Regions from separate parts of the Acidovorax sp. 107 genome, predicted to be linked through region 3. Evidence: riboswitches for the same ligand, from Rfam matches in the RefSeq annotation. Region 3 holds a riboswitch; each other region holds the start of a gene.
The links. A riboswitch is a leader RNA that binds a small molecule or an ion and turns the genes downstream of it on or off. The one in region 3 is predicted to bind glycine.
Positions count from the first base shown of each region.

Region 1: linked by a shared signal. The riboswitch ahead of C8C99_RS17165 (penicillin-binding protein 1A) and the one ahead of gcvT (glycine cleavage system aminomethyltransferase GcvT) in region 3 are both predicted to bind glycine.
Region 2: linked by a shared signal. The riboswitch ahead of C8C99_RS12585 (D-amino acid dehydrogenase) and the one ahead of gcvT (glycine cleavage system aminomethyltransferase GcvT) in region 3 are both predicted to bind glycine.

Region 1 is NZ_QBTZ01000001.1:3,667,100-3,676,857, reverse strand. Features, by position in the region: gene C8C99_RS17170 (hypothetical protein) at 1-389, opposite strand, end outside; gene C8C99_RS17165 (penicillin-binding protein 1A) at 732-3,077, opposite strand; glycine riboswitch at 3,239-3,328, opposite strand; gene C8C99_RS17160 (iron-containing alcohol dehydrogenase) at 3,423-4,586, opposite strand; gene C8C99_RS17155 (VOC family protein) at 4,951-5,364, shown strand; gene C8C99_RS17150 (tripartite tricarboxylate transporter substrate binding protein) at 5,468-6,445, opposite strand; gene C8C99_RS17145 (fumarylacetoacetate hydrolase family protein) at 6,543-7,553, opposite strand; gene C8C99_RS17140 (IclR family transcriptional regulator) at 7,656-8,438, shown strand; gene C8C99_RS17135 (DUF3108 domain-containing protein) at 8,470-9,621, shown strand.
Region 2 is NZ_QBTZ01000001.1:2,685,664-2,695,421, reverse strand. Features, by position in the region: gene C8C99_RS12600 (rhodanese-like domain-containing protein) at 1-1,155, opposite strand, end outside; gene C8C99_RS12595 (sulfite oxidase) at 1,377-2,591, shown strand; gene C8C99_RS12590 (cytochrome c) at 2,593-2,931, shown strand; gene C8C99_RS12585 (D-amino acid dehydrogenase) at 2,985-4,304, opposite strand; glycine riboswitch at 4,400-4,511, opposite strand; gene C8C99_RS12580 (2-keto-4-pentenoate hydratase) at 4,742-5,524, shown strand; gene C8C99_RS12575 (YXWGXW repeat-containing protein) at 5,567-6,010, opposite strand; gene C8C99_RS12570 (YXWGXW repeat-containing protein) at 6,206-6,658, opposite strand; gene C8C99_RS12565 (hypothetical protein) at 6,833-7,222, opposite strand; gene C8C99_RS12560 (AarF/ABC1/UbiB kinase family protein) at 7,219-8,544, opposite strand; gene C8C99_RS12555 (DUF2867 domain-containing protein) at 8,531-9,088, opposite strand; gene C8C99_RS12550 (TetR/AcrR family transcriptional regulator) at 9,085-9,758, opposite strand, start outside.
Region 3 is NZ_QBTZ01000001.1:2,111,812-2,121,569, forward strand. Features, by position in the region: gene C8C99_RS09940 (Lrp/AsnC family transcriptional regulator) at 1-204, opposite strand, end outside; gene C8C99_RS09945 (TRAP transporter substrate-binding protein) at 687-1,658, shown strand; gene C8C99_RS09950 (TRAP transporter small permease) at 1,784-2,278, shown strand; gene C8C99_RS09955 (TRAP transporter large permease) at 2,275-3,552, shown strand; glycine riboswitch at 3,558-3,663, shown strand; glycine riboswitch at 3,677-3,808, shown strand; gene gcvT (glycine cleavage system aminomethyltransferase GcvT) at 3,856-4,998, shown strand; gene gcvH (glycine cleavage system protein GcvH) at 5,079-5,453, shown strand; gene gcvP (aminomethyl-transferring glycine dehydrogenase) at 5,568-8,456, shown strand; gene C8C99_RS09975 (FKBP-type peptidyl-prolyl cis-trans isomerase) at 8,665-9,033, shown strand; gene C8C99_RS09980 (MerR family transcriptional regulator) at 9,038-9,758, shown strand, end outside.

The DNA.
Region 1 (9,758 bases), 1.6 Mb from region 3:
TCTTCCCAGTTGTCGCCCGGGTGGCGCAGTGCAGCCACCAGATAGCCGTCGGCCGCCAGGCGCGTGGCCAGGTTGTGGTGGCCCAGTTCATGGCCGCCGGTGCCGTGCGAGATGAGGATCAAGCCCTTGAGGGGCGCGGCTGCCACCGGCGCGCCCGGCGTGACCACGGGCCGCCACGGGCCCATGGGCTGGGTGCGCGCCACCACCGGGGTGGGGTAGAACAGTGCCACGGTCACGGGCTGGGCGCCAGGGACCACCAGGGTGCGCAGGCCGGCGTACTGGGCCGAGGCCGGCGTGGCCCAGGCCAGCAGCGCCACAAAAGCCGCCAGCAGCGGGGCACGGGCCTTTCGCCATGCAGAGCGGAGGGCCAGAAAGAAGATGAGGGTCACGGTGCGCCTTTCGTCAAATGCCACCCAGAGGGGCGGCTTGACGGCACTGTAGGCGGCACAACCGGCGGGCTCCAGCGCCCTGCGACGAAACGCCGCTGCGCGGCGCGAAATGCGGAGCGAAAGGGGCGAGCGCATGCCCGCCCTAACCGCCCGCAACCGCTTGCAGCGCGGCTTCGAGGATTCGGTGGCTCACGGCGGGCCCGATCTCGCGCTGCTCGCCCAGGGTCACCATGCCATGCACTCGACGGCGGCGGTGGATGGAGGGCGCGGGGGTGCGGGCGTGAATATTCGCTCCCCATTTCGTAGCACCCAGTGCTTAATCAACAAGCGCCCTATCCGTTTTCAACCAAAATCCAAAGCACCCTCGGCTGGCGGGCGGCGTCCGGTCAGGCCGCACTCGAAGGGGCTCTGGACAAAGTCTGTGCGGTCATCGACGCAGGTGCCAAAGACGTATTCTGGGTACAGGTAGTCGTCCCCAAAGCGCATCAGATCGAGCGGCATGGTGCGCAGTACCGGCTGGCGCCCCTGCACCGCCACGGCCATGTACTCGGTCCACACCGGCAGCGCCAGCGTGCCGCCGGTCTGTCGGCCCAGGCTGCGCGGCTGGTCGTAGCCCATCCAGACCACCGAGACCACGCCCGACGAATAGCCCGCAAACCACACGTCGCGCGCGTCGTTGGAAGTGCCGGTCTTGCCCGCCACGTCGGGGCGGCCGAGCGCCTTGGCCCGCCTGCCGGTGCCGTGCTCGACCACGTCGCGCAACAGGCTGTCCAGCACGAAGGCGTTGCGCTCGGACACCACAGTGGCGCGGGGTGAGGGCCCGTCCGCCGCGTACAGCACCGCGCCGCCGCGCTTGCTCACGCTGCGAATCAGCCGGGGCTGGACCAGTGTGCCGCCGTTGGCGAACACGGCGTAGGCCTGCGTGAGCTGCAGCGGGGTGACAGCGCCCGCGCCGAGCGCCAACGGCAACCGCGGCGGGTTGAGCGCGGGGTCGAATCCGAAGCGGGCGGCGAACTGCTGCACGTACTGCACCCCGGCCGCTTCCATCAGGTTGACGGCTACCATGTTCTTGGAGCGCACCAGGCCGCGCCGCGCGGAAATGAAGCCTTCGTAGTTGCCGCCGTAGTTGCGCGGGCTCCAGGCGGCGCGCCCCCGGGCGGCAGGGGTCACCACGCGCTGCGCGTCGTCCACCAGCGTGCCGGGCGCGTAGCCTTTTTCCAGCGCGGCGGAAAAGATGAACGGCTTGAAGGTGGAGCCGGGCTGGCGCAGGGCCTGCACCGCATGGTCGAACTGGTTCAGCGCGTGGTCAAAGCCCCCGGCCAGCGCCAGGATCTCCCCAGTGTCTGCGTCCAGCGAGACCAGGGCCCCCTCCATGCCCGGCAACTGGGCCAGGCGCCATTGCTGTCGCGCATCGGCCACCACGCGGATCACCGCACCGGGCGCAATGCGCCGCCCCGGGGACGCTGTGGGCGACAGCGCCGCCCGCGCGCCCGCGCTCAACCGGCTGCGCGGAATCTGCACGCCCGTACCGTCGCGCAGCACGGCGGTGATGCCCTGCGCCGGCGACGCCTCGCGCACCAGGGCCGTCCGCAGTTCACCGCTGTCCGGAAAGGGCGCGAGGGCCGCGCGCACTTCGCGGCGATGGCCGGCGGGCACGCGGGCGGCCACCCAGGCTTCTGGCCCCGCATAGCCCTGGGCCTCCTGGGCGCGCAGCAGCCCGGCGCGCAGGGCCTGCGTGGCGGCCCGCTGGTCGGCCACGCTGAGGGTGGTGACCACATCCAGGCCCAGCGCGTACGCATCGTCGCCAAAGTGGGCCACCACCGTCTTGCGTGCCTGCCCCACGGCAAAGGCCGCTGCCGGATCGATGGATCGCGTCTGCGTGCGCAGCGTGAGCACCTCGGCACTGGCCGCGTCGTAGGCGGCGGTGTCCAGGTAGCTCAGCGCGTGCATGCGTTGCAGGATGTACTGCTGGCGCACGGTAGCGCGCTCGCGGTTGACGACGGGGTTGTAGGCTGAAGGTGCCTTGGGCAGGCCGGCGAGCATCGCCGCCTCGGCAACCGTCAGCTCGTCCAGGGTTTTGTCGAAGTACACCGACGCTGCCGCTGCGAAGCCGTAGGCGCGCTCGCCCAGGTAGATCTGGTTCATGTACAGCTCCAGGATCTTGTCCTTGCTGTACGTGGCCTCCAGCTTGTAGGCCAGCAGGATCTCCATGAGCTTGCGGCTGTAGGTTTTCACGCGGCTCAGAAAGAACACCCGCGCCACCTGCATCGTGATGGTGCTGGCGCCCTGGGCGTGTTCGCCGGACACCACGTTGCGCAGCGCCGCGCGCGCCAGGCCGGTGAAGTCCACCGCGCCGTGCTCGTAAAAGCGCGCGTCTTCAATGGCCAGCAGCGCCTGGCGCACATGCAGCGGGATGTCGCCGATGGGCACGACCTCGCGGCGCTCCTCGCCAAACTCCGCCAGCAGACTGCCGTCGCGCGCAAAGATGCGCAAGGGCCGCATGGGGTCGTAGTCGGCCAGGTGGTCCACGGTGGGCAGTTGCTGCCACAGCAGATGGAGCACCCAGGCCCCGCCGGAGCCCCCGGCCAGGACCAGGCCCACCAGGAACCCGCAGAGAAATTTGAGCGCCGAGCGCTTGGGGTGAAGCGCACCGCTGGGCGCGGCGACAGACGGAGATGATGACGGCATGGGAGGGAACTCGGGCTGGTGCAGTGCCCGTTCCAAGACGGGCCTGCGGCGCCTCTCCCCCTGTCCCTGTTACCTGAGAGTTTCAGCTGCGGTGGCAGCCAGCCCCTTCGGTGGACCCCACCCGCGTTGCGCGATGGTGGCGGCCTCTCTCCAGTCGGCGATGGTCTCTTGCGGTCCGGTTGCCTGAGCGATGATGGGAGTTTGCGCCTTCGGCGGGGGCGCCGTACGCCCCGCTCTCCCGCAAGAGAAGGGTTGACTCTAACCCACGCGCACAAACCGAACCGGGCCTCAAGGTCATTGGCCCGGGGTCTTGGGCCTTTTCGCTGGCGCGCCCCGTGCGCAGCGTTACAGCGCGGCTTCGAGGATGCGGCGGCTCACGGCGGGTGTGATCTCGCGCTGCTCGCCCAGCGTCACCATGCCGTGCGCTTCGAGCTGCGCCACCACGGTGTCCACCACCTCGCTGCCCAGGCCGTAGCCCGACAGGCGCGTGGCGATGCCCATGGCCTCAAAGAAATCGCGCGTGCGCTCGATGGCCGCCGTGATGCGTTCGTCGTCGGTGCCGGTGGTGATGCCCCATACGCGCTCGCCATACTGCAGCAGCTTGGCGCGCTTGGCCACCCGGCGCTCGTTCAGCAGCGCGGGCAGCACGATGGCCAAGGTGCGCGCGTGGTCGATGCCGTGTAGCGCCGTGAGTTCGTGGCCGATCATGTGCGTGGCCCAGTCCTGCGGCACGCCCGCGCCGATCAGGCCGTTGAGCGCCATGGTGGCGGCCCACATCAGGTTGGCGCGGTCGTCGTACACGGGCTCGGTGGCCGCGAGCAGGCGCGGGCCCACCTCGATCAGCGTCTGCAGGATGCCTTCCGCAAAACGGTCCTGCACCGGCGCATTGACCGGGTACGTGAGGTACTGCTCCACCGTATGCACAAACGCATCGACCACGCCGTTGGCCAGCTGCTGGGGCGGCAGGGTGTAGGTCTTGGTGGGGTCGAGCACCGAGAACACAGGGTAGGTATGCACGCTGCCAAACGACAGCTTGGCACCCTTGCCGCGGTGGGTGATGACGCCGCCGTTGTTCATCTCCGAGCCCGTGGCGGGCAGCGTGAGCACTGAGCCGAACGGCATGGCGCCCTTGATGTTCCGGCCGTGCTTTTCAAGGATGGCCCAGGGGTCATCGCCTTCGAAACGGACAGCGGCCGCGATGAACTTGGTGGCGTCGATCACCGAGCCACCGCCCACGGCCAGCAGAAAGTCAAAGCCCCCTTCGCGGATCTGTGCCACGGCCTTCATGGAGGTTTCATAGCTCGGGTTGGGCTCGATGCCACTGAAAGTGGCGTGCTGGCGATCGCCCAGCGCGGCGCGCACCTCGGCCAGCGTGCCGGTCTTTTCGGCGCTGGCGCCGCCCACCAGGATCAGCACCTTGGCGGCAGCGGGCACCAGCTTGGCCAGTTCGGCAATGCGGCCCTGGCCGAAGGCGATGTGGGTAGGGTTGTGAAAGTCGAAGTTCAGCATGGGAATCTTTCTGAGGAAGGCGGGCGCGGGCGCCGCTGGGGCACGCATTGTGCGGCGCACCCGCACACGGGCCGCGTCGCGCGCGCGATAACCCTGTGGCCACCACCGCCAAGCCGGGCGCCCACGGCGGGGACGGGCCATCGGGGGTAAGGCGCCGTTCAGCGCCTCCGAGTGCGCGCGCCCTTGGGGCGCGGGGCGCCGCGGCGGCAAAGCGAAAGCGGGAGCGCCCCGAGCGACTCGACCGGAGGTGGAGTCAGGTGCTGCGTGTCACCACGCTTCCCCTGAAATGCTTGCCAAAATACATGTACATAAATACAGTATTCGTGCAATCAACCACCCTTCATCAGCCCAGGAGCCATTTCACATGCTGGACCACATGACTTTCCGCGTCACCGACATTGCCCGCACTAAGGCGTTCTACACCGTCGCCCTCACGCCTTTGGGCTACAGCCTGTGTTTTGAAGGCAACTACGGCTCAAACATGCTGGGCTTTGCCTACCCGGCCCCGACCGAGCCCGACGGCAAAAAAGCCGACGTGTGGTTCATCGACGGCCCCTCGCCCTACGGCGGCCCGCCCGCCACCACAGGCTGCCACCTGGCGTGGCGGGCCGCCACACGGGCCCAGGTCGATGCCTTCTACCGCGCCGCCATGGAAGCCGGGGGCCAAGACAACGGAGCCCCGGGTCTGCGGCCCGACTACCACCCGCACTACTACGGCGCGTTTGTCATCGACCCGGAAGGCAACAACATCGAGGCGGTGTGCCATCTGCCTGAATAGGTGGGCTTGAACAGGCAGGCGGCCTGCGAGGCCACAGAGGTGGCAAGGCTCGGCAAAACCAAGCCACCCAGTGCACTGCCCTGTGCACCGAAGTGCTGCGCGATCAGTCCAGCTTTACGCCAGCCGCTTTGATGATCTCGCCCCAGCGCTTGGACTCGGCCCGCGCCATGGCGCGGAACTGTTCAGGCGTGCCGGGCAAGGCTTCCATGCCGAAGTCGTTCATGCGCTTGACCACGGCGGGGTTCAGCAGGGCCTTGTTCAGGTCGACATTCAAACGCGCGGTGATGGCAGCGGGGAGGCCAGCGGGCGCCAGGATGCCCTGGAACGCGAACACCTCGGTGTTGGGCACCCCCGCCTCGGCCAGCGTGGGCACGTCGGGCAACGCAGCGATGCGCTTGGCCGAGCCGATGGCCAGGGCGCGCACCTTGCCCGAGGTGATCACGGGCAGGCCGGCGGCCAGGTCCAGGAACATGCAGGGGACCTGGCCACCCATCACGTCCTGCAGCGCGGGCGCGGCGCCGCGGTAGGGGATGTGCGTGAGGAAGGTCTTGGTGCGGTTCTTGAACATCTCCATCGCCAAGTGGTGCGGCGAGCCGTTGCCGGGCGATGCGTAGTTGAGCTTGCCGGGATTGGCGCGCGCGTAGGCCAGAAATTCCTTCACCGTCTTGGCTTCAAACGCCGGGTTCACCACCAGCGCGAGCGGGAAGCGGCTGATGCCGCCCACGTAGGTGAAGTCCTTTTCGGGGTTGAACGGCAGCTTGGTGAACAGGTGCTCGTTGTAGGCCAGCACGGCGTTGTCGGCCGACATGAAGGTGTTGCCGTCCGGCTTGGCCGTGGCCACCATCTGCGCGCCGATGTTGGTCGAGGCACCGGGGCGGTTGTCGACCACGATCTGCTGGCCCAGCGTCTGGCGCATGGCCTCGGCCACGGTACGGGCGAGCACGTCGGTGCCGCCACCGGCGGGGTACGGCACCACCCAGCGCAGGGGCTGGTCGGGCCAGGCAGACTGGGCGGCGGCCCAGGGCGCGGCGGTGGTGGCGCCTGCGGCGGCCAGGGCGGACAAGAGGGTACGGCGTTGCATGGGGTTGTCTCCTTGATACTATGAATTTGATAGCTGCCAGCGCATATTCAACTTGCGCATGCAGCCGGTTTTATTCAAAATTTTGCGCTGCAGGGCCTCAGGCGGCCGGTGCGGCAATCGTCTGGTCGATGGCACCAAAGATGCTGGCGCCGTCTTTGCCCTTGACTTCGATGCGGATGGTGTCGCCAAACTTCATGAACTCGGTGCTGGGCTTGCCGTCCTGGATGGTTTCGATGCAGCGCTTTTCGGCGATGCAGCTGTAGCCCTTGGGCCATTCCATGCGGCCGTTCTGCTCCACGCCCTTGTTGCTGACGGTGCCGCTGCCCACGATGGAGCCGGCGCGCACGTTGCGTGTCTTGGCGATGTGAGCAATCAGCTGACCGAAGTGGAAGGTCATCTCGGGGCCCGCGTCGCACATGCCGACCTTGCGGCCGTTCCAGGTGGACTGCACGGTCAGGTTCACGCGGCCGTGGTCCCAGGCGTCGCCCAGTTCGTCCAGCGTCACGGCCACGGGGCCGAAGGCGGTGGCGGGCTTGCTCTGGAAGAAGCCAAAGCCCTTGGCCAGCTCGGCCGGGATCAGGTTGCGCAGGCTCACGTCGTTGGCAATCATCACCAGGCGGATGCCGTCCAGCGCCTGGTCGGCATTGGTGCCCATCTTCACGTCGCCGGTGATGACCGCGATCTCGGCCTCGAAGTCGATGCCCATCGCCTCGCTGGGCACCACCACGTCGTCGCAGGGGCCGATGAAGTCGTCGCTGCCGCCCTGGTACATCAGGGGGGCGGTGTAGAAACTCTCAGGCACTTCGGAGTTGCGCGCTTTTCGCACCAGTTCGACGTGGTTGATGTAGGCCGAGCCGTCGGCCCACTGGTAGGCGCGGGGCAGCGGGGCCATGCACTGGGCCGGGTCGAAGGGGAAGGCGTGGCGCGCGCGGCCGCTGTTGAGCTGGTCGTACAGGTCCTGCAGCTGGGGCGACAGGAAGCCCCAGTCGTCCAGCGCCTGCTGCATCTTGCTGGCAATGCCGGTCGCATAATGGGCCGTGCCCAGGTCGCGGGAGACGACAACCAGTTGGCCGTCGCGCGAGCCGTCTTTGTAGGTAGCGAGTTTCATGGTGGCAGGACCTTTGTCTCAAGGGGTTGAAGGCTTCACCCAGCACGAATTACGCTTGGGTAAATTGATTTAACTAAACAAAACTCGCAAATTTTAGTGCACATGGACAAAGAACGTGCAGGAATTCAATCGGTCGAGGTGGGTTTTGCCCTGCTGGAGGGGCTGACACGCTCGCGCGGGCCGCTGATGCTCAAGGACGTGGCCGCCTCGGCGGGCATGAGCGCGGCCAAGGCGCACCGGTATCTGGTGAGCTTTCAGCGCCTGGGTCTGGTCACGCAAGATCCGCGCACCGCGCGCTACGACCTGGGCCCGGCCGCGCTCAAGCTGGGGCTGGCCTCGCTGACGCGGCTCGATGGCGTGCGCCTGGCCCGCGAGCGCATGCCGGCACTGATGGAAACCATCGGCCACACGCTGGCGCTGGCCGTGTGGGGCAACCACGGCCCCACCATCGTGCACTGGGAGGAATCGCCCCAGGCTGTCACCGCCAACCTGCGCCTGGGCGACGTGATGCCACTGCTGTCGTCGGCCACGGGCCGGTGTTTTGCGGCCTTCATGTCACCGGAGGTGGTGGCGCCGCTGCTGAAAGAGGAGCTGGCCCGCGCCGTCAAGATGCGCCGTACCGATCTGCCCGCCACCATGGCCGAGGTGAACACCCTGCTGGCCGAGGTGCGCGAGCGCGGCGCCGCCCGCGTGGTGGACACACTGCTGCCCGGCATCGTCGCCTTCTGCGCCCCGGTGTTCGACGCCGACGGCCACCTGGAGCTGGGCATCACCACCCTGGGCTCCATCGCCACCTTCGACCCCGAATGGGGCGGCGCCATTGATGCACCACTGCGCACGGCGGCGGCCCAGCTGTCCAGCGACCTGGGCGCAGGCAGCGCCTGACGGCCCCGCCCCCCACACAAGCGGCGAGCAGATGCCACGGCGCGCGCTGGTTTTCATCACGGCCCTGGTGCTGGCCCTGCACTGGTTGGTGCTCAGCGGCGTGCCTCTGGCCTGGGACAGCCCCGCGCAGCCGTCCAGCCAGGTGTTCAGCACGCGCAGCATTGCGCCCGCACCGCCACCACCAACCGTTGCGCCTGCCGGCGTGACTGCCGTGCCGGTTGCCGCACCGCAAACTCCGCCCCGTAAAAAGGCGCCCTCCCCCAAGCGCCCCCCAGCCCCTGCGGCCCAGGACCGTCCCGAACTTGCACCGGTAGCCGCCCCTGTCGTAGAAGCTGGCACGCCTGCGGACACCGGTGCCGCAACCACTGTGGCCAGCGCAACCCCTGAGACACCTACCAACGACGCCGCCCCTGCACCCGCGCCTGCGGCATCGGTACCAGCCACGCCCCCAGAGCCCCCCGCCGAAGACGCCCAGACCGGCACAGGCGTGGACATCCGCCCGCCCGGAGGCACCGGCCGCAGTGCCAGCGCCTCACCTCCGCCCGTGCGCATGCCCGCCCCCACGCGTCTTGCGTTTGACGTGAGCGGCCAGGCCAAAAAGTTCGCCTACAGCGCCAAGGCCGAGCTGCTGTGGCAGCACGACGGCAACCGCTACGAGGCGCGCCAGGAGATCAGCGCCTTTCTGGTGGGCACCCGCACGCAGCGCAGCGTCGGCACGGTCACAGAGCAAGGACTGCTGCCCGAGAAGTTCTCCGACAAATCCCGCAGCGAGCAGGCCGCCCATTTCGACTACGCCAAGGGCCGTGTCACCTTCAGCGCCAACACGCCCGATGCCGTGGCGGGCCCCGGGGTGCAGGACCGCCTGAGCCTGTTCATCCAGCTGGGCGCGATGCTGGCGGCAGACCCGGGCCGGTTTGTGCCCGGCACCCAGATCACGCTGACCACTGTGAGCGCTCGCAGCGCCGACCGCTGGACCTTCACCGTCGAAGGCCCCGAAACCCTGGACCTGCCCGCCGGGCCCACACCCGCCCTCAAGCTGCTGCGCCTGCCCCGCAAGGACTATGACCAGAAGGCCGAGCTCTGGGTGGCCCCAGGGCTGGGCTACCTGCCCGTGCGCATCAAGCTCACCCAGGCCAACGGCGATTTCGCCGACCTGCTGCTGCGCGCCAGCGGCCCGCCCTGAGCGCGGCCTGCGCTTGCTTGCGCCGAACCGAGTGTTGCGCCCAAACGCCATCCGGGCAAAAAAGCCCCGTGAACCCGGAGTGCTCCGTTTTTCATGAAATACTGCAACGCAACAGAGGGCAAAAGCCACGGGCTTTA
Region 2 (9,758 bases), 570 kb from region 3:
GCCGGTTTCGTCCCATTCGGGCAGCCCCCCGCGCAGCCAGTACACCGACTGGAAGCCCTTGGTGGTGGCCACCTTGGCGGCCTTGTACGACTTCCAGCATTCGGCGCCGTTGCACGCAAATATCACCGGCTTGGCCTTGTCCAGACCCTTGAGCTTGTCCAGTGCCTGGAAATCATCCTGGGCCGCATTGAAGGCCACGTCCTTGAGGCTCTTTTCGACGTACGCGGCGAACACGGCGCCACGGATGCGCTTGGTCTTGAATTCCTTTTCGGTGCGGGTGTCCACCAGCGTGGCGCCTTGCGTCAGCAGGGTCTGGGCTTCGCGCGCACTGACGCGGTTTACTCCGGGCAGGCTGGTGGGGGTGAACAGCCCCAGCTCGGCCACGCGGCGGTATTCAACAGCCTCCGGGCGCACCGAGACCAGCGGCAGGCCGCTGGCGGAGGACGATGTGCCGAACCACTGGGCCAGCTTGTTGCGGGCATCCGCCGGCAGGTCCTTCTTCACCACGATGGAGAACCCACCCGGCACGGGCTGTGACGTGGCCAGCACCCGCGCGATGCCGGGGTGCGCCGCCGACCATTCGGCCCAGTCGTCCTCGCGCACCACGGTGGCGTCCGCCGTGCCCAGGGTCAGGGCCGTGAGGCCCGCCTGCGGGAATTTCTCGTACTGCACGGCCCGCAGGTCCTGGAGAGACAGCCCCGCCTCGTTGAGCATGCCGCGTGCCAAGTAGGTGTAGACCGAGTCCTGCTGGGGCAGGTACAGCCTTTTCCCTTTCATCGCGGGCACCGCCGCGATCTGCTGCAGCCCGACCAGCAGGTATTTGTCTGATTTGTGCGTCGCGCCCACCAGCTCATAGCCGCGTTGCAGTGCAGACGCCGCCACCTGGGCCGGGCCAATGAAGATGTCGTAGCCCGCACTGCGGGTGGCCCGCATCACGTCGGCCAGGTCGTCGCTGGTGGTCAGTGCCACAGGCTGGCCCGCGGCCTTGGACAGGCCCGACTCGGCCGATGTGCGCAGGATGGAGTGCGCCGCCTTGCGGGCGGTGGGCTCCACCGCCACCATGGCCGTCAGCTGGGCCTGCGCAGCGCTGCAGCCCAGGCCCCAGAGCAGGAGCAGCCCGAGTGGTCGCCAAGATCGTTTTTTGATGATGTTCATAGCGCTTTTCCTCTCCCCACAACAAAGCGCGAATATGCCCACGGCCTCCGCACCTGCGTACGAATGTTTCCGATGTTTTGTTTTTGTTACTTCTGCTAACGACGCCGAACGTGCGGTGCGAGGGGCTGCCGCACAGAATGCGGGCTGGCCCGATGCCCTGCGCTTGCGAGGGGAATCGGGGGCGAGAGGTTTTGTCCACCCCACTCTTTGGAGACGTTCGCATGAAAGATTCGATGACCCTGCCGCGCCGCCACATGCTGGCCGGAAGTGCTGCCGCCTTGAGCGCGCTGGGCCTGGCCGGATGGACGGGCAGTGCGCGCGCCCAGCAGGCCGCCGCCCCCGCAGCCAAGCCGCTGCCCGCCTATGCAGGGTGGAAGTCGCCGGATGCGCTGATCGTGCACAGCAGCAGCACCCTGGAAACCCGGCGCTCCGCGTTCGGCACCAGCGTCATCACGCCGTCCAACCAGCTGTATGTGCGCAACAACCTGCCTGCGCCCGACGCAGCCATCCTCGACAACCGTGACGCATGGACGGTCTCCGTCGAAGGGGTGAAGAACCCGCGCAGCCTCACGCTGGCTGAGCTCAAGACGCTGGGCGTGGAAACCGTGGCCACCGTGCTGCAGTGCTCGGGCAACGGCCGGGGCTTCTTTCCCAGCAAGCCCAGCGGCACGCCCTGGTCGGTGGGCGCCGCGGGCTGCGTGGTCTGGAGCGGCGTCCCGCTGCGCAACGTGGTAGCGGCCCTGGGCGGGCTGGCCGATGGCGCGGCCTACCTGACCGGCACGGGCGGCGAGAAGCTGCCCGAGGGGGTGGACCCGCTCACGGTGCTGGTGGAGCGCTCGGTGCCCGTGAAGGCGATGGACGACGCGCTGCTCGCCTGGGAGATGAATGGCGAGCCCCTGTCGCTGGCGCATGGCGGCCCGCTGCGCCTGGTGGTGCCCGGCTACCAGGGTGTGAACAACATCAAGTACGTCAAGCGTGTGGCCTTCGGCAGCGCTCAGTCGCAGGCGCGCATCATGTCGCATGGCTACCGCATGTCGCCGCCCGGCAGCAAGGCCAGCCCCGACCAGCCTTCGGTGTGGGAGATGGGCGTGAAGTCGTGGATCAACGGTCCCTTGGCCGACAAGGGTCCACTCAAGCCCGGCCAGGTGCTGGTGCATGGCGTGGCCTTTGGCGGCACGCGCGCCATCAAGGGTGTGGAGGTGTCGGCCGATGGCGGCAAGACCTGGCAGGCGGCCAAGCTCATCGGCCCCGACCTGGGGCCGTTTGCCTGGCGGCAGTTTGCGCTGCCCATTCGCCTGGAGGCGGGCTCCCATGTGCTGGCGAGCCGCGCCACCGACACGGCAGGCAATGTGCAGGCCGAGCAGCGCGAAGAAAACCTGGGCGGCTACAACAACGCCAGCTGGCGCGACCACGCCGTCACCGTCTCCGTGGCCTGACATGGGTGGGTGCAACCGAGCGCGCCGCGTCGCAGCGGCGTTGTGGGCCGCTGGCGCCTGTGCGTCGGCCTGGGCCGCCGACCCGGCCGAACTGGCGCGCGGCAAGGAGCTGTTTACCAAGATCCAGCCCGCCTGCGCCGTGTGCCACACGCTGCAGGCGGCGGGCGCCGAGGGGCAGGTGGGCCCGGTGCTGGATGAGCTGAAGCCCGACGCAGGCCGTGTGCTGCGCGCGCTCAAGGGGGGCATTGGCGCGATGCCCTCGTATGCCGAGCGCATGAGCGAGAAGGACATGCAAGCTGTGGCGCAGTTTGTGGCGCACGCCACAGGCGCGGCCAAGTAGGCGCAGGCTTTCGCGTCGGTTGCAGCGCTCCCTCGCTACAACCGCGCGATGCTTCAGGCAGCTGTGCGCGAAGGCACCAGCGTCGCTCCCGCCGCACGTCCTTGCAAACCCTGGAACGCAAAGTCCACCTCGGGCACGCGGCCGCTCACGATGTCGGCCAGCGCCTTGCCAGAGCCGCAGGCGTGCGTCCAGCCCAGCGTGCCGTGGCCGGTGTTGAGGAACAGGTTGCCCACCTTCGTCTTGCCGATCAGCGGCACGTTGCTGGGTGTGGCGGGGCGCAGGCCGCTCCAGAACTGCGCCTGGGTCGCGTCGCCCGCGCCGGGGAACAGCTGCTCCACGCGCCGCACGATGGCCTCGCAGCGCACCTGGTTCAGGTGGCGGTCATAGCCGTTCAGCTCGGCCGTGCCCGCGATGCGCAGGCGGTCGCCGCCCCGTTCGCTGGTGTAGCGCGAGAACACCAGCTTGAATTCATCGTCCGTCAGGCTCACCTGGTGTGCCTTGGCCGCGTCCTTCACCGGCATGGTCACCGAGTAGCCCTTGGCCGGGTAGATGGGCAGCGGGATGCCCAGCGGCTGCGCCAGCAGCGGGCTGAACGAGCCCATGGCCAGCACAAACGCATCGCCGCGCACACGTTCGAAGCGGCCTTCGGCATTGGTCACTTCCACATGGTCGATGCGACCACCTGCCTCGCGCAGCGCGGTGATGTGGTGGCCCATGCGGAACTGCACGCCCGCCGCTTCGCACAGCTTGGCCAACTCGCGCGTGAACTGGTTGGCGTCGCCGGATTCGTCTTCTGCCGTGTAGGTGGCACCGGCCAGCTGCGGGCGGATGTGGGCCAGCGCAGGCTCGATGCGCACGGCCTCGTCAGCGCTGATGACCTGGCGCTCGCAGCCCAGCGCACGCATCTGCTCGGCCGGGGCCAGGGCTCCGTCAAATTCCTTTTGGTTGGTATAGAAGTGCAGGATGCCTTGCGTGCGCTGGTCGTATTGGATGCCGGTGGCCGCGCGCAGCTGCTGCAGCGTGTCGCGGCTGTAGGTGCCCAGGCGCACGATCTGCTCGATGTTGTGGCGCGTGCGCGCGGGCGTGCAGTTGCGCAGGAAGGACAGGCCCCACAGCCACTGTCGCATGTCGGCGCGCAGGCGGAAGAGCAGGGGGGCGTCTTCCTTGCCCAGCCATTGCAGCACCTTGAGCGGTGCGCTGGGGTTGGCCCAGGGCTCGGCGTGGCTCACCGAGATCTGGCCGCCGTTGGCAAAGCTGGTCTCGGCGCCGGGCGAGCCCTGGCGGTCGATGACGGTCACTTCGTGGCCAAGTTGAGAGAGGAAATAAGCCGAAGTCACGCCGAGCAAGCCGGCGCCCAAAACGATCACGCGCATGATTTTCAAAGCCTTTCTGGGCTCTGGCGCTAGAACAATATGCGCTTGCAGCTATGAATTAAATAGCGTGCAGCTGGCGCATGAATGCCCTAGCTGCCGCTCCCCCTGTCCTTGGTACCTGAGAGATTCACCGCTACCCACCCGGGCTGCGGCTTGCTCCTTCGGTGCGCTTCGCGTTGCGCGAGGCGGCTCTCCAGACGGCTTTGATGAATGGTGCAGTACGGGACCTGAGCGTGTATGGGAGTTTGCGCCTTCGGTGCAGCGGCGGCCGGTGGCTGCCGTGCTCTCCTGCGAGGCCGATTCTATGGGGCAAGCCTGTGCGCCGGATCAACTGCGGCGGCTAATGGGGCGCAATCGTTGCTGATGGAGCGGGGCGGGATCGATGGGGCAAGGTGCCGATAATTCCGCCGACCCCTTGCACCACGGAGAGTTTTGCCATGTCCCCCACCGCTTTGGACCCTGCCGCCAGCGCCGCCGTCATCACCCAGGCCCGGGAAGGGCGCACGCCTCGCCCGCTGGACTTCCCCGCAGGGCTGCGCCCGCGCGATGCCGCCGAGGCCTATGCCGTGCAAGACGCGGTGGTGCGTGCACGCGGGCCCATCGCTGGCTGGAAGGTCGGGGCTGCATCGCCCCAGGCCCAACCGGCACGCGCCGCGCTCACCCGCGATTCGGTGTGGGTGGCTGCAGCGAGCGAGCCCGTGTTGCTGGCTGCATCTGGTTTTGCCGTGATGGGGGTGGAGGCGGAACTGGTCTACGAACTGGGGGCCGACCTGCCCGCCCGCGCCACCCCCTACAGCGCCGCCGAGGTGCTGGCGGCCGTGGTGTCGGTGCGTGCTGCCATCGAGGTGTGCGATACGCGGTTTGCCGCCTGGGCGCAGCAGGGCGAGTGGAGCCGCCTGGCGGACCAGGCCTGCCATGGGGCGCTGATCGTGGGGTCCGGCACAGACGCTGTGGGAGCGGTCCAGCCCCTGGTGCAAGGAGTGACGCTGTCCGTGAACGGGTCGGCGGCCGTGCAGCATGCCGCCTGGGGCAACCCGGCAGGCGACCCGGTGCGTCTGCTGGTGTGGCTGGCCAATGAAGGCGCACGCAGCCTGGGGGGGCTGCGTGCGGGGCAGTGGGTGACCACAGGCTCGTGCACAGGCACGGTGCTGGTGGCGCCGGGTTCCGAGGTGGTGGCAGACTTTCCGGGCCTGGGGCGGGCGGTGTTGCACCTGCGCTAAGTGCGCAGGGCCTTGCGCCCTGCCTCGCCAGCGGTGCGTCGATCAGTTGCGGCGCGGATTGTCAGGCTGGTGGTCGCGGCGGTTGGGCACGCCGTCGCCATCGCGGTCCCGGTCGTTGCGGTTGACGATGCCATCGCCGTCGCGGTCCCAGCCACCCCGGTGCAGCTCCCAGCGACCATCGCGCTGGTCCCACTGAGGGGCACGGTAGCGGTAGCCGGGCCGTACTTTTTCAAAGTGGCCTTGCACCCATACGTGGCGGTGGCCCCGCCAGTCCCAGTACCCGGGCACCCACACCTGGCCCCTGCGGGCGTGCGGGACGGCCTCGCGGCGGGGCGGTGGCGGAGCCGGGATGACGACGCCCGGCTGCACGATGACGGTGGTCTGGGTGGCAACCTGTGCCTGTGCCGGGGCGGTGGTGCCCAGCAGGGCCGCCAGGGCGAGTGCCGAGGCGGTGAGGGTCTGGCTAAAAAGGGAAGTGGTGGTCATGGTGAAACTCCTGGTGGTAGGGGCCCTGGCTCAGGCCGAGAGGGGGGTGCCGGTGGAGCCAGAGGGGGCCGGGTATTGCGCCTTTGGGGCCCATCGTTGCCGATGGGCGCATGGGCATTTGTCCGCGGGTCTGCGCGGGTGGGGGTGGTGCGGGCCGCAGGCCCCCGCTTTGCGCTGCGGGGTGACCGAGGGGGCTTAGCGGCGGTACGGGTTGTCCGGGCGCTGGTCATAGCGGTTGGGCACGCCGTCTCCGTCGCGGTCACGGTCGTGGCGGTTCGGTACACCGTCGCCATCGCGGTCCCAGCCGCCGCCCTGCATGTCCCAGCGGCCGCCTTTCTCGACCCAGCGGGGCTCGCGGTAGTGATAGCCCGGGCGGGCCTTCACCCAGTAGCCCTGCATCCACACATGGCGGTGGCCGCGCCACTCCCAGTGGCCGGGCACCCACACCATGCCGCGGCGCGGGTGGGGCGCCACCTCGTAGCGGGGTGGGGGCGGTGCCTGGTACTGCACGAGCACCGGAGCGGGTTGCTGATAGACGGGCGTGCCAGCCTGGATGACGACGGTGGCGCTGGTCTGCGCCTGCGCCGCGCTTGCGGCGCCCAGCGACAGCAGGGCGATGGACACAGCGGCAAGTGCTTTGCGGGCCATAGGGTTCTCCTCAGAAGTGATTCCTTGCGGAACCGGAGACTTCATGGTGCGCAGGCTGCGTCAAGCCCGTGTAGTCCAATTGCGAAGCTTTGTGAAGGTGTGTTGCCGATCTCGCAGACACGCGGCCGCCGCGTGACTTTTGTCACACCTGCGGCAGGCAACCTGTGGCCCGCGTCATCGCCACCACACCAGCGCCGCAATCACCAGCAGCGCACACCAGGCCGGGTGTCTGCCGCGGGTGGCGCCAAACACCAGCAGGCCGCTGGCCAGGGTGGCGATACCCGCTACATCGGCCACCCAGGCGCCCAGTGCGGCGTCCCAGGGCGCGGTACCCAGGCGCCAGAGCAGGGCGCTCAGTGCCCAGCACAGCACCGAGGCCACATGCCAAGTGCCCCAGAGGATGCGCAGATGGGAAGTGCGCAGCACCAGCCGCGCCGCGGTGGGCGACTTGGGGCCGGCACGCGAGCGCAGGCTACGAAACAGCAGGGCTTCTCCGAGCACGGAATGGGCCATGCCCACCAGGGCCAGCCCGGTGGCGGCAAGGGTCAGTGCGGTGTTGGTCATGGGTGAATGGTCAGTACATCGTGGGCCTGGGTACGCACCCGCGCACCCAGCTGCGTCAGCAGGTGCATCAGCCCCATCCACATGCGCTCGAACGCGGGCATCTCGCCGGGTATCTGGGCCAGGTGCTGGCCCAGCACGCGCTGGTGCCGGCTGGGGGTGATGGGTGGCGGTGTTTTGGTGCCAAAGTCAAACACCGGCTGGGTCAAGGGCTCGATCTGCCAGGCCTGCATCTCGGCGAGGGCAGGGGCGAGTTCGGTGGCGTAGGCCTGCACCGTCAGGTCCTTGCGCAAGAGCCCAAGCGCCTGGTAGGCCTGCAGCACCTGCGCGTTGCGCGTGGGGTAGGTGGGCTTGCGCAGCAGGGCAGACCATGCCTGCACCACCTGCGCCCGGAATGCGCTGGGCAGGGCGCGCGTGCAGCCAAAGTCCAGCACGCCCACCGTGCCATCGGGCGCGAACAGAAAGTTGCCCGGGTGCGGGTCGGCATGCACCCGCCCCAGCACAAAGATGCAGTGCATGAACCAGTCCCACAGGTGCTGCCCGGCCTGGTCGCGCAGCGCCTGCGGTGGCTGTGTGGCCAGCCAGGCCTGCAACGGTAGCCCGGGCAAGAATTGCTGCGTGAGCACCTGGGCCCGCGTGTGCGAGAGGATGGGCTGCGCCATCACCACGCCCGGCTGCGCGGCATGCTGGGCAAACCATTGCAGCTGCTCGGCCTCCTGCAGGTAGTCCACCTCGCGCAGCAGGGTGGCCTCGATCTCGGTCATCACGCTGTCCAGTACGGCATCGGTGGGCAGCGGCATGTCGGTGTGGGCCAGGGCGCGCAGCGCGGCGCGCATCAGCTGCACGTCGCTGGCGATGGTGGCGGCAATGCCGGGGTACTGCACCTTCACGGCCACCGTGCCCTGGCCTGCGAGCTGTGCGCGGTGCACCTGGCCCAGGCTGGCGGCGGCAAACGCGGTGGGCTCGAACTGGTCGAACAGCGCCTCGGGCTCTTGCCCGAATGCCTGGCGGAACACGCGGCCCACCAGTGCGCGGTTGAGCGGCGGGGCTTGTTGGTGGGCGCGTGCCAGCTCGCTGCGCACGCCGTCGGGCAGCAGGCCCGGGTGCATGCTGAGCAACTGCGACACCTTGAGCGCCGAGCCGCGCAGCTGCCCCAGCGCGCCAAACAGGATGCGGCCCAGCGCGGCCTCGTGCTCGGCCTGCGCCTGGGCCGTGGGTGTGCGCACACGGTGCCCCAGCTCGGCCATGCCAATGCGCGCCGCTGCCAGCCCCGTGATGGCACTGCGGGCCAGCTTGCCGGTGCGGGGGGCGTCAGTGCGGGCCATGGTCTGCCAGGCGCTGCATCATGGCTCGCACGATGCGGCGGTGAAAGGGCGTGATGACGGCCATGTAAGCGTGGCCCAGGGCGTTGTGGATGTGCACCACCGTACTGACCACGACGGTGGCTGGGGCCGTGCCTTGCTGCCCCTGCTTGGTCAGCGACACCTGTACGTCCAGGTGCTTGTCGTCCTGGCCCATCACGACTTCGGTATCGCTCAGGTGCCGGATCAGGAAGATGCCCACACGGTCGCCCACGCGGTAGCTGCGGGCATCGCGTGGAGAGCGGCCGCTGGCAGGCGGATGGCCGTCGTGCAGTTGCCCCAGGTCCTTCAGGCCCACCAGCCGCACCAGCTTGTTGCGCACGGCCATGAGCTGCTGCGTCCAGCGCGGGGTGCGGGCTACAACGTCCAGCCAGGTTTGCAGGGCGTTCTGTGCGGGGTGGTCGTCAGCCACTTCGTAAGCGTCAAAAAACTGGGCGCCGGGCAGGGTGGCGTGGATGGCAGTGCCCGCGGGCACAGGGATCTCGCGCACAGTGGGGGCGGCGGTCATGCGGACTTCCTCTTGCGTGGCGTGGCTGCGGGCTTTGCCGCAGGTGCGGGGCTGGCGGCTTTGAGTGTTACACGTGGTTGGCGTGGCTTACCGGTTTTGCTGGGCTTGCGGGGCGACTCAGAAGGCTGTGATGCAGTGGATGAGGCGGCGGCTGCGGTGTGCGCAGGGGCGCGATCCATCGGCGCGCTGGCCATGGCCTGCTGGGCCATGTGCAGCATGCCCATCAGGCCGCTGCCGTGTTGCACCATGCGGGCCATCTGGCTGCGCAGCACAAAGCCGCCCAGTTGCAGCACGCGGTTGACCAGCCCGCCGCGCAGCGCCTGCACCAGTACGCCCAGCGACAGGTCCACCAGCTGCGTGGTGTCGGCAAATTCGTCGGAGGTGTCGGCCAGCCAATACGTCACCACCCCGGCCAGGTAGTCGGTGTACAGCCCGCCCGCCAGGCCCTTGAAGTCGCAGGGCTCTATCTCGCCGCTGGCCTCGGCCGCTTCCAGAAAGCTTGCCACCGCCTCGCGCAGGCTCTGGCGCGCGGCCAGCGGCTCGGCCAGCATCGACAGCGGCGAGCGTCGCGCCAGGCCGCGTACCTGAGCCACAAACTCGCGGTCGGCCAGCAGGCGCTCCAGCACGGCATCGGTCAGGCGCTGCAGCTTTTCTTGCAGGGCGTAGCCCG
Region 3 (9,758 bases):
CTGCACCAGTACCGTGTCGGCCAGGTCAAGGGACTGAGGATTGATGCGCACCGTGTAGCCCTGGATGACACCCGCCTCTTCCATCTTTTTGATGCGCCCCCAGCAGGGTGACGGGCTCAGGCCCACGGCCTGCCCTATTTCTTGCAGGCTGGCGCGAGCGTTTGCCTGCAAGACAGCGAGAATTTTTCTATCCAGTCGATCCATCGGCCTGATTATTCAGCAAATCATTCAGATGCAGAAAATTATTCTGCATTTCCAATAGAATGCGCCAAATTCAGCAAATTCATCTGCAGCACCCGGTGCATACTTCTTCCATCAAGGCGCTCTTACCGGAGCGCACAAATTGACAAGGCCCCGGCTGGTTACCGCCAGCACGGGGCCCTTGGCATTGCAACGTCTGCGGCACGGGTGCAGGGGACTCGCCGCAGCAGTCAACGCACCAATGGGCAGTCCGCCGTTCACTGCCGCTCCAGCAATCCGTCAGCGCTGCTGGCAAGCCCTCCTCCTTTGGTGTCACCTACGCAACTCCAAACCCCTTGCCGCCCCGTTGATAAGCACGCTTACCAGCACAAACCCCGATGCCTGCGGTCATGCTGCACCGCCATAATTTGACCGAGGTCGGGGACCGCTGTGCAAGGGGCTTGCGCGCAGCCAATCGCCCTGGCCCAACATCAACAGGAGACACCATGCAATTGACCAAACTCGTCGTTGGCCTGAGCCTCGCGCTCGGCTTTGTGGCCACCGCTGCAGCGCAGACCACCATGCGCATCAGCATCTCGACGGCCCAGAACTCCCACCAGGGCGTCGCCATCGACACGTTTGCCAAGGAAGTGGAAAAGCGCACCGGCGGCCGCTACAAGGTTCAGACCTTCTACAACGGCGCACTCGGTGGCGAGCGCGAATCAATCGAAGCTGTGCAACTGGGTACACAAGAACTGGCCTTCAGCTCCACCGGCCCGGTGCCCAACTTTGTGCCAGAGACCAAGATCCTGGATGTGCCCTTCCTGTTCCGCGACAAGGCACACGCCCGCGCCGTGCTCGACGGTCCCATCGGCCAGGACCTGCTGTCCAAATTTGACGCCAAGGGCTTCAAGGCGCTGGCCTGGGCTGAAAACGGCTTCCGCCACATGACCAACAGCAAGCGCGACGTGAAAGAGCCCGGTGACCTCAAGGGCCTGAAGATGCGCACGATGGAGAACCCCGTGCACATTGCCGCCTACAAAGGCTTTGGCATCATCACCACGCCCATGGCCTTCCCTGAAGTGTTCACGGCGCTGCAGCAAGGCACCGTGGACGGCCAGGAGAACCCTCTGTCGGTCATCATCTCGGCCAAGTTCGACCAGGTGCAAAAGCACCTGACACTCACCGGCCACGTGTATTCGCCCTGCATCTTCGTGATGAACAAGGCAGCGTTCGACAAGCTCTCGGCAGCCGACAAGCAGGCCTTCATTGACGCTGCCAAGGAAGGCACCAAGGCCAACCGTGCACGCGTGGACGAAGACGATGCCAAGGGCGTGGCCGACCTGCGCGCCAAGGGCATGACCGTGATCGACAACGTGGACAAGGCCAAGTTTGTGGCGGCACTGGCCCCTGTGAACGCCGAGTTTGAAAAGCAGTTCGGCAAGGCTGCCATCGACAAGATTCGCGACGTCAAGTAATTTGTCTCTTTGCTATTACCTTTGCAGCTGATAACGCCCGTAGCCATTGCGCTATCGGGCGTTTTTATTCTTGAACCATCGCTAGTTCTGATCACCTCCTACCTACCCATGGTTGGCACCGCCCCATGAAAAACGTTTTTCTTACTTTTGAGCGATGGACCACCTTCATCGCCATGCTGGGCGCTTGCGCCATGCTGACGATTGCCGCGGCCCTGGGCATGTTCCAGATCGTGACCCGCTTTGTGCTGGAGCAGCCCGCAGAATGGACTGAAGTGCTGATCCGCTTCAGCCTGATCTGGATGGTGTTCCTGGCCATCCCAGCTGCGTTTCGCCAAGGGGCGATGGTTAGCGTGGATGTGCTGTATCGCTGGAGTCCACCGCGCATCAAACGGGTGCTGGACTGGGTGGTGGCACTGGCGGCACTGGCCCTCATCGGCATCATCATCTGGTACGGCTGGGACTACGCGCAACGCGGGGGGGTACAGAGCATGGCCGGGCTGGAGTCTGTGTCCATGTTTTGGGCTTACCTGGCCATGCCGGTGGGTGGTCTTTTTTGTGTAGTCGGCATCATTGGCAACCTCATTGATCCCCTGCGTATGGAACTGGAGACTGCTCAATGAGTTTGGTCATGATTTCAACGATGGTGCTGTGCTTTGCGCTCACCGTCTCGGTGGCCGTGTCCATCGGTTTGGCTTCCATCCTGGGCATCCAGGCCTCCAACGCGAACATGCTCATTTCCGTCAAGGAGATGTTCGGGGCCATCAACAAATTTCCGCTGGCAGCCATCCCCTTCTTCATCCTCGCGGGCAACCTGATGGAGACTGGCGGCATCTCGCGCCGCCTCGTGGAGTTTGCCAAGAGCATCGTGGGCGGCGTGCAGGGTGGCCTGCCCATGACCTGCGTGCTGACCTGCATGATCTTTGCGGCCGTGTCGGGCTCGTCGGTCGCCACTACGTTTGCAATTGGCGCCATCCTGATTCCTGCGCTCATCAAGCATGGCTACCCCACCAGCTACGCCGCCGCGCTGCAGGCCACCAGTGCCGAGTTGGGCGTGATCATCCCGCCTTCCATCCCGATGATCCTGTACGGTGTGAGCGCTGAGGTGTCGATTGGCGAACTGTTCATCGCGGGCTTCGGCCCCGGACTGCTCATCAGCGCTGCCCTGATGCTGTTTGTCTGGGTGTACTGCAAGTACAAGGGCTGGGGCAAAAACGACGGCGATGGGCGCATGCCCTTTGGCAAGGCCACGCTGCAGGCGGGTTGGGCGCTGCTGATGCCGGTGATCATCCTGGGCGGCATCTATGGTGGTGTGTTCACCCCCACCGAGGCATCGGCCGTCGCCGTGTTCTACGCGTTGGTGGTGGGCATCGTCATCTACCGCGAGATCAAGCTCAAGGACCTGTTCGCCATCCTGCGCAAATCTGCCATCTCATCGGCGGTGATCATGTTCATCATCGCCAACGCCGGCTTGTTTGCATTCCTCATCACGCGCGCCGGCGTGCCCGATGCCATCGGCCGCTGGCTGGAGGCGGTACTGCAGTCCCCTGCCCTCTTCTTATTGGGCGTGAACGCGGCGCTGTTCGTGATCGGCATGTTCATCGAGACCAGTGCGGCCATCATTGTGCTGGCACCCATTCTGGCGCCTGTGGCCATGCATTTCGGTGTGGACCCCGTGCACTTCGGGCTGATCATGGTGGTGAACCTGGCGCTGGGCATGATCACGCCACCATTCGGGGTGAACCTGTTCGCGGCCTGCACGGTGGCCAGAATCTCGCTGGATCGGATCATCAAGCACTTGCTGCCGTTCGTCGGCGTGATTCTGGTGTGCCTGCTGATCATCACCTATGTGCCATCGATCTCGTTGGCACTTCGGGATCTGGTCTACGCAAAGTAGTTAGAATCGCCCAGTCAGGAGAGAGTGCTCCGTCTTGTCCCCAAGGCGCGCGGCACCGCCGAAGGCGCAGGCAGCAGCCGAACGCTCAGGCAAAAGGACTGGCAACCGCCCGCAGCGATGCGGGCGTTCCCTTGCTGGAGAGAGGTGACCCCACAGAAAAGAAACTGTGTGCAGGCCATCCACCGAAGGAGCAAACCGCACGGCCAGCCAGGGCGCTGCGGTGAATCTCTCAGGTAAAGCGGACAGCAGGGCAAATCCCGTGACCACACCGTGGTCGCGGCCCCCATTTGCCCGGAGTCCGCCATGTCAGCCACCGCCCCCCTGCTCACCACGCCCCTGAACGCCCTGCACATCGAGCTGGGCGCTCGCATGGTGCCTTTTGCAGGCTATTCCATGCCCGTGCAATACCCCGCTGGCCTGATGGCCGAGCATGTGCACACCCGCACTGCCGCCGGCCTGTTTGACGTGTCGCACATGGGCCAGCTCAAGCTGATCGGTGCCGATGCGGCGGCGGCGTTTGAAACCCTGATGCCCGTGGATGTGATCGACCTGCCCGTGGGCAAGCAGCGCTACGGCCTGCTTTTGACCGACGAAGGCACGGTCATTGATGACCTGATGTTCTTCAACCAGGGCGTGGTGGATGGCGAGCCCACCCTTTTTGTTATCGTCAACGGCTCCTGCAAAGTGGGCGACATTGCCCATATCCAGGCCCGCATCGGCCAACGCTGCAAGGTGGTGCCCATGCCCGACCACGCCCTGCTCGCGCTGCAGGGCCCACAGGCCGTCACCGCCCTCGCCCGCCTCGCGCCCGGCGTCGAAAAGCTGGTGTTCATGACCGGTGGCGCTCTCAGCATTGCTGGCTGCGACTGCTTTGTGACCCGCAGCGGCTACACCGGCGAAGACGGCTTTGAAATCTCCGTGCCCGCCGTGCAGGCCGACGCCCTGGCCCGCGCCCTGCTGGCCCAGCCTGAAGTCAAGCCCATCGGCCTGGGCGCCCGCAACTCGCTGCGCCTCGAAGCAGGTCTGTGCCTGTACGGCAACGACATCGACACCACCACCACGCCCCCCGAAGCCGCGCTCAACTGGGCTATTCAGAAAGTGCGCCGCACCGGCGGCACGCGTGCGGGTGGTTTCCCTGGCGCCGACAAGGTGCTCGCACAGATTGACAACCCTGCCAGCCTGCCCCGCAAGCGTGTGGGTCTGGTCGCGCTGGAACGTGTGCCGGTGCGCGAGCACACCGAACTGCAGAGCACGGACGGCCAAAAGATCGGCGAAGTCACCAGTGGCCTGCTGGGCCCCACGGTGAACGAACCTGTGGCCATGGGCTACGTCACGCCCGACTTTGCAGCCATCGGCACCCGTGTCAACGCCATCGTGCGCGGCAAGCCGGTGCCCATGGAAGTGCGCGCCATGCCCTTTGTGCCCGCCAATTACTACCGCGGCTGATTTCATCAGCGAAGCGCAGAAGCTGCGCCCGCTTACATTGCAGATTCCTTTACTTTTTTCCTTTGCTTGAGGAGCTTCCCATGACGATCAAATTCTCCAAAGACCACGAGTGGATCAACGCCGCTGATGCCAACGCCTCGGTGGTGGGCATCACCGTCCACGCGCAGGACGCGCTGGGTGATGTGGTGTTTGTGGACCTGCCCGAAGTGGGCAAGAGCTTTGCCCAGGGCGAAGTGGCTGGCGTGGTCGAGTCCGTGAAGGCCGCCGCCGATGTGTATATGCCCGTCTCTGGCGAAGTGGTGGAAGTGAACGAAGCCCTGCGTGCCGACCCGTCGCTGGCCAACAGCGATCCGCTGGGCGCTGGCTGGTTTTTCAAGGTCAAGCTGGCCGACGCGAGCCAGCTCGACGCCCTGCTGGACGAAGCCACGTACACCGAGTTCGCCAAGAACGCCTGATCCTTGCCGACTTACAGGGCATGGCGCCGGGCCATGCCCGGCCCGCCGCCCCGCCGGGTGCGAGCCACCTCCCCGGCACTGCCCCCAACCCGCTGCGACCTACGAGACTGCCCCATGCTGATGCAATCCGCCACCCCCCTTGGCGCGCTTGAAAACGCCACCGAATTCCTGCCCCGCCACATCGGCATCGACGCAGCCGACGAAGCGCACATGCTGTCGGTGATCGGCGAAGCCTCGCGCCGTGCGCTCATCGAATCCATCGTGCCGCGCTCCATCGCACGCAGCCGGGGCATGGACCTGCCAGCGCCGCTCACCGAAGCGGCAGCACTGGCAGAACTCAAGGCCATCGCGGGCAAGAACCAGTTGCTCAAGAGCTTCATCGGCCAGGGCTACTACGGCACGCACACACCGGGCGTCATCCTGCGCAACATCCTGGAGAACCCCGCCTGGTACACCGCCTACACGCCCTACCAGGCTGAGATTTCGCAAGGCCGCATGGAGGCCCTGGTCAACTTCCAGACCATGGTGTGCGACCTCACCGGCATGCCGATCGCCAACGCCTCCATGCTGGACGAGGCCACCGCCGCCGCCGAAGCGATGACACTGGCCAAGCGCTCGGTTAAGAGCAAGAGCAACGTGTTTGTGGTGGCGGGCGATGCCCACCCGCAGACCATTGAGGTCATCCAGACCCGCGCCAAGCCCCTGGGCCTGGAAGTGCGCCTGGCCAATTCGGCCGAAGAATGGAACACCCTGCTGGACGGCGACTACTTTGCCGTGCTGGCCCAGTACCCCGCCACCAGCGGCCGCATTGACGACCTGCGCGCCGACGTGGAAAAGGCCCACGCCAAGCAAGCCGCCTTCATCGTGGCTGCCGACCTGCTGGCGCTCACCCTCATCACGCCGCCCGGCGAACAAGGTGCCGACATCGTGGTGGGCACCACCCAGCGCTTTGGCATGCCCATGGGCGCAGGTGGCCCCCACGCTGCCTACATGGCCTGCCGCGATGAATTCAAGCGCTCCATGCCTGGCCGCCTGGTGGGCGTGAGCGTGGACGTGCATGGCAAGCCCGCCTACCGCCTGGCCCTGCAAACGCGCGAACAGCACATCCGCCGCGAAAAAGCCACATCCAACATCTGCACGGCCCAGGTATTGCCCGCCGTGATCGCCAGCATGTACGCCGTCTACCACGGCCCCGAAGGCCTTAAGCGCATTGCACAACGCGTGGCCGCCTACACCGCCATCCTGGCCCAGGGCCTGAAGCAGTTGGGTGCCCCGGTGCGCGAACAGGCGACCTTCGACACGCTCAGCCTGCACACCGGCGCCGCTACCAAATCCATAGCTGCTCGCGCAGTACAGATGGGCGCCAACCTGAGAATTTACTTTGAAGAGTACCTGTGCATCTCGCTGGACGAGACCACCACACGCGCCGACATCGAGCTGCTGTGGAAAATCTTCGCCAAGGACGGCCAGGCGCTCCCCACCTTCGACGCGTTTGAAAAGGGCGTGGAGCCGCTGATCCCCACCGAACTGCGCCGCGCGAGCAGCTACCTCACGCACCCGGTGTTCAACACCCACCATTCCGAAACGGGCATGCTGCGCTACATCCGCCAGCTGTCCGACAAGGACCTGGCGCTGGACCGCAGCATGATCCCGCTGGGCTCTTGCACCATGAAGCTCAATGCCACCAGCGAGATGATCCCCATCACCTGGCCTGAGTTTGCCAACGTGCACCCGTTCGCCCCCGCTGACCAGCTGGTGGGCTACAAGGAGCTGGACGAGCAGCTGCGCGCCTGGCTGTGCCAGGCCACAGGTTACGCGGGCATCAGCCTGCAGCCCAACGCAGGCTCGCAGGGCGAATACGCCGGCCTGCTGGCCATCAAGGGCTACCACGAGTCGCGTGGCGAAGGCCACCGCAACATCTGCCTGATCCCCAGCAGCGCGCACGGCACCAACCCCGCCAGCGCCCAGATGGTGGGCATGCAGGTGGTGGTGACGGCCTGTGATGCCAACGGCAACGTGGACCTGGTGGACCTGAAAGCCAAGTGCGAGCAGCACAGCGCCAACCTGGCCGCCGTGATGATCACCTACCCCAGCACGCACGGCGTGTTTGAAACCAGCGTGAAGGAACTGTGCGCCCTGGTGCACAGCCACGGCGGCCGCGTGTATGTGGATGGCGCCAACATGAACGCCCTGGTCGGTGTGGCTGCCCCCGGCGAGTTTGGCGGTGACGTGAGCCACCTGAACCTGCACAAGACCTTCTGCATCCCCCACGGCGGTGGCGGCCCTGGCGTCGGCCCCGTCTGCGTGGTGCAAGACCTGGTGCCCTTCCTGCCCGGCCATGCCACAGCGGGCGTGGCAGGCGGCGTGGGTGCCGTCAGCGCTGCCCCGCTGGGCAACGCCGCCGTGCTGCCCATCAGCTGGATGTACATCCGCATGATGGGCGCCGAAGGCCTGCAAGCTGCCACCGAGACCGCCATCCTGAGCGCCAACTACATCAGCGCACGCCTCAAGGACCACTACCCCACGCTGTACGCGAGCGAGAACGGCCATGTGGCGCACGAGTGCATCCTGGACCTGCGCAGCCTCAAGGACACCAGTGGCGTGATGGCCGAAGACGTGGCCAAGCGCCTCATCGACTACGGCTTCCACGCCCCCACGCTGAGCTTCCCGGTGCCCAACACGCTGATGGTGGAGCCCACCGAGAGCGAAACGCTGTTTGAGATTGACCGCTTCATCGACGCGATGATCGCCATCCGCGAGGAGATCCGCCAGATCGAAGCGGGCAAGCTGCCGCAGGACAACAACCCGCTCAAGAACGCCCCGCACACCGCAGAAAGCCTGCTGAGCGGCGAGTGGAACCGCCCCTACACCCGCGAAGCGGCCGCCTACCCCGTGGCCGCACTGCGCAGCAACAAATACTGGTCGCCCGTGGGCCGCGTGGACAACGTGTGGGGCGACCGCAACCTGAGCTGCAGCTGCATCCCGGTGAGCGACTACGCCTGACCCAGCCGTGAAGACACCGGCGGCCCACCCGCTGCCGTGGTTCATGACCTCCCAAGCCCTGGCGCTCGCGTGCCCAGGGCTTTTTTCGTGGTGCCGCTCCCACAGGCCGCGGCACGAACGCGCATAAGATCGCGGGCTGCGTTGTGATCCACTCTTTCAGGAGCCCCCTTTGCGAAACCTCTTGTGCTTCTTGCTCGCCACCGTTGTGATGGCCCCCGCCGCCATGGCCCAGACCTCCAAGCCCCTCACCACGGCCAGTGGCCTGGTCTACGAATCGCTCAAAGACGGCACGGGCGAATCGCCCAAGGCCACCGACACGGTCAAGGTCCACTACAAGGGCACGTTCCTCGACGGCAAGGAGTTCGACAGCTCCTACAAGCGGGGCGAGCCCACCTCGTTCCCGCTCAACCGCGTGATCCCCTGCTGGACCGAAGGCGTGCAGCGCATGAAGCCGGGCGGCAAGGCCAAGCTGACCTGCCCACCCGCCATCGCCTATGGTGCAGCCGGTGCGGGTGGCGTGATCCCTCCCAACGCCACGTTGAACTTCGAGATCGAACTCATCGCTGTCGGCCGCTGATCCCATGCTGCTGAAGGTCGGCGACCTCGCGCGGCGCACCGGCCTCACGGTGCGCACGCTGCACCACTATGACGAGGTCGGGCTGCTCAAGCCCTCGGGCCGGTCAGACGCGGGGTACCGCCTGTACAGCCAGGCCGACGTACAGCGGCTGCACGGCATCCAGACCATGCGCCAGATGGGCCTGGCGCTCAGCGATATTGCCGAGCTGCTGGCGGGCGATGGGGTAGCGCCCGAGCGCATCATTGGCCAGCAGATCCGCGCGCTGGACCAGCAGATCACCCAGGCCACAGAACTGCGCGGGCGCCTGACCATGCTGCGCGACGGTCTCATGGCGGGTGCCGAACCCGACATGGGCAACTGGCTCGAAGCGCTGGCGCTGATGACCACCTATGGCAAATACTTCAGCACCACCGAACTCAAGCAGATCTTCACCAACTGGAGCCTGATCGAGGCCGACTGGCTCGTTGTCAAAGACCTGGTGCGCAGCGCCATGGACCGCGAGCTGCCACCCGATGCACCCGAGGTGCAGGCATTGGCTTACCGCTGGATGGCACTGATGCTGCACTGGATGGGGGGCGACCTCGATCTGCTGGACCGCTGGGGCCACATGTTCCGCACCGAGCCCAGTGCCCAGGGACGCAACCACGCGCCGCCCGGCGACATGATCGAATACGTCGAAACGGCCATCAAGCTGCGCCTGGCGCTGCTGGAGAAGTACCTGACCC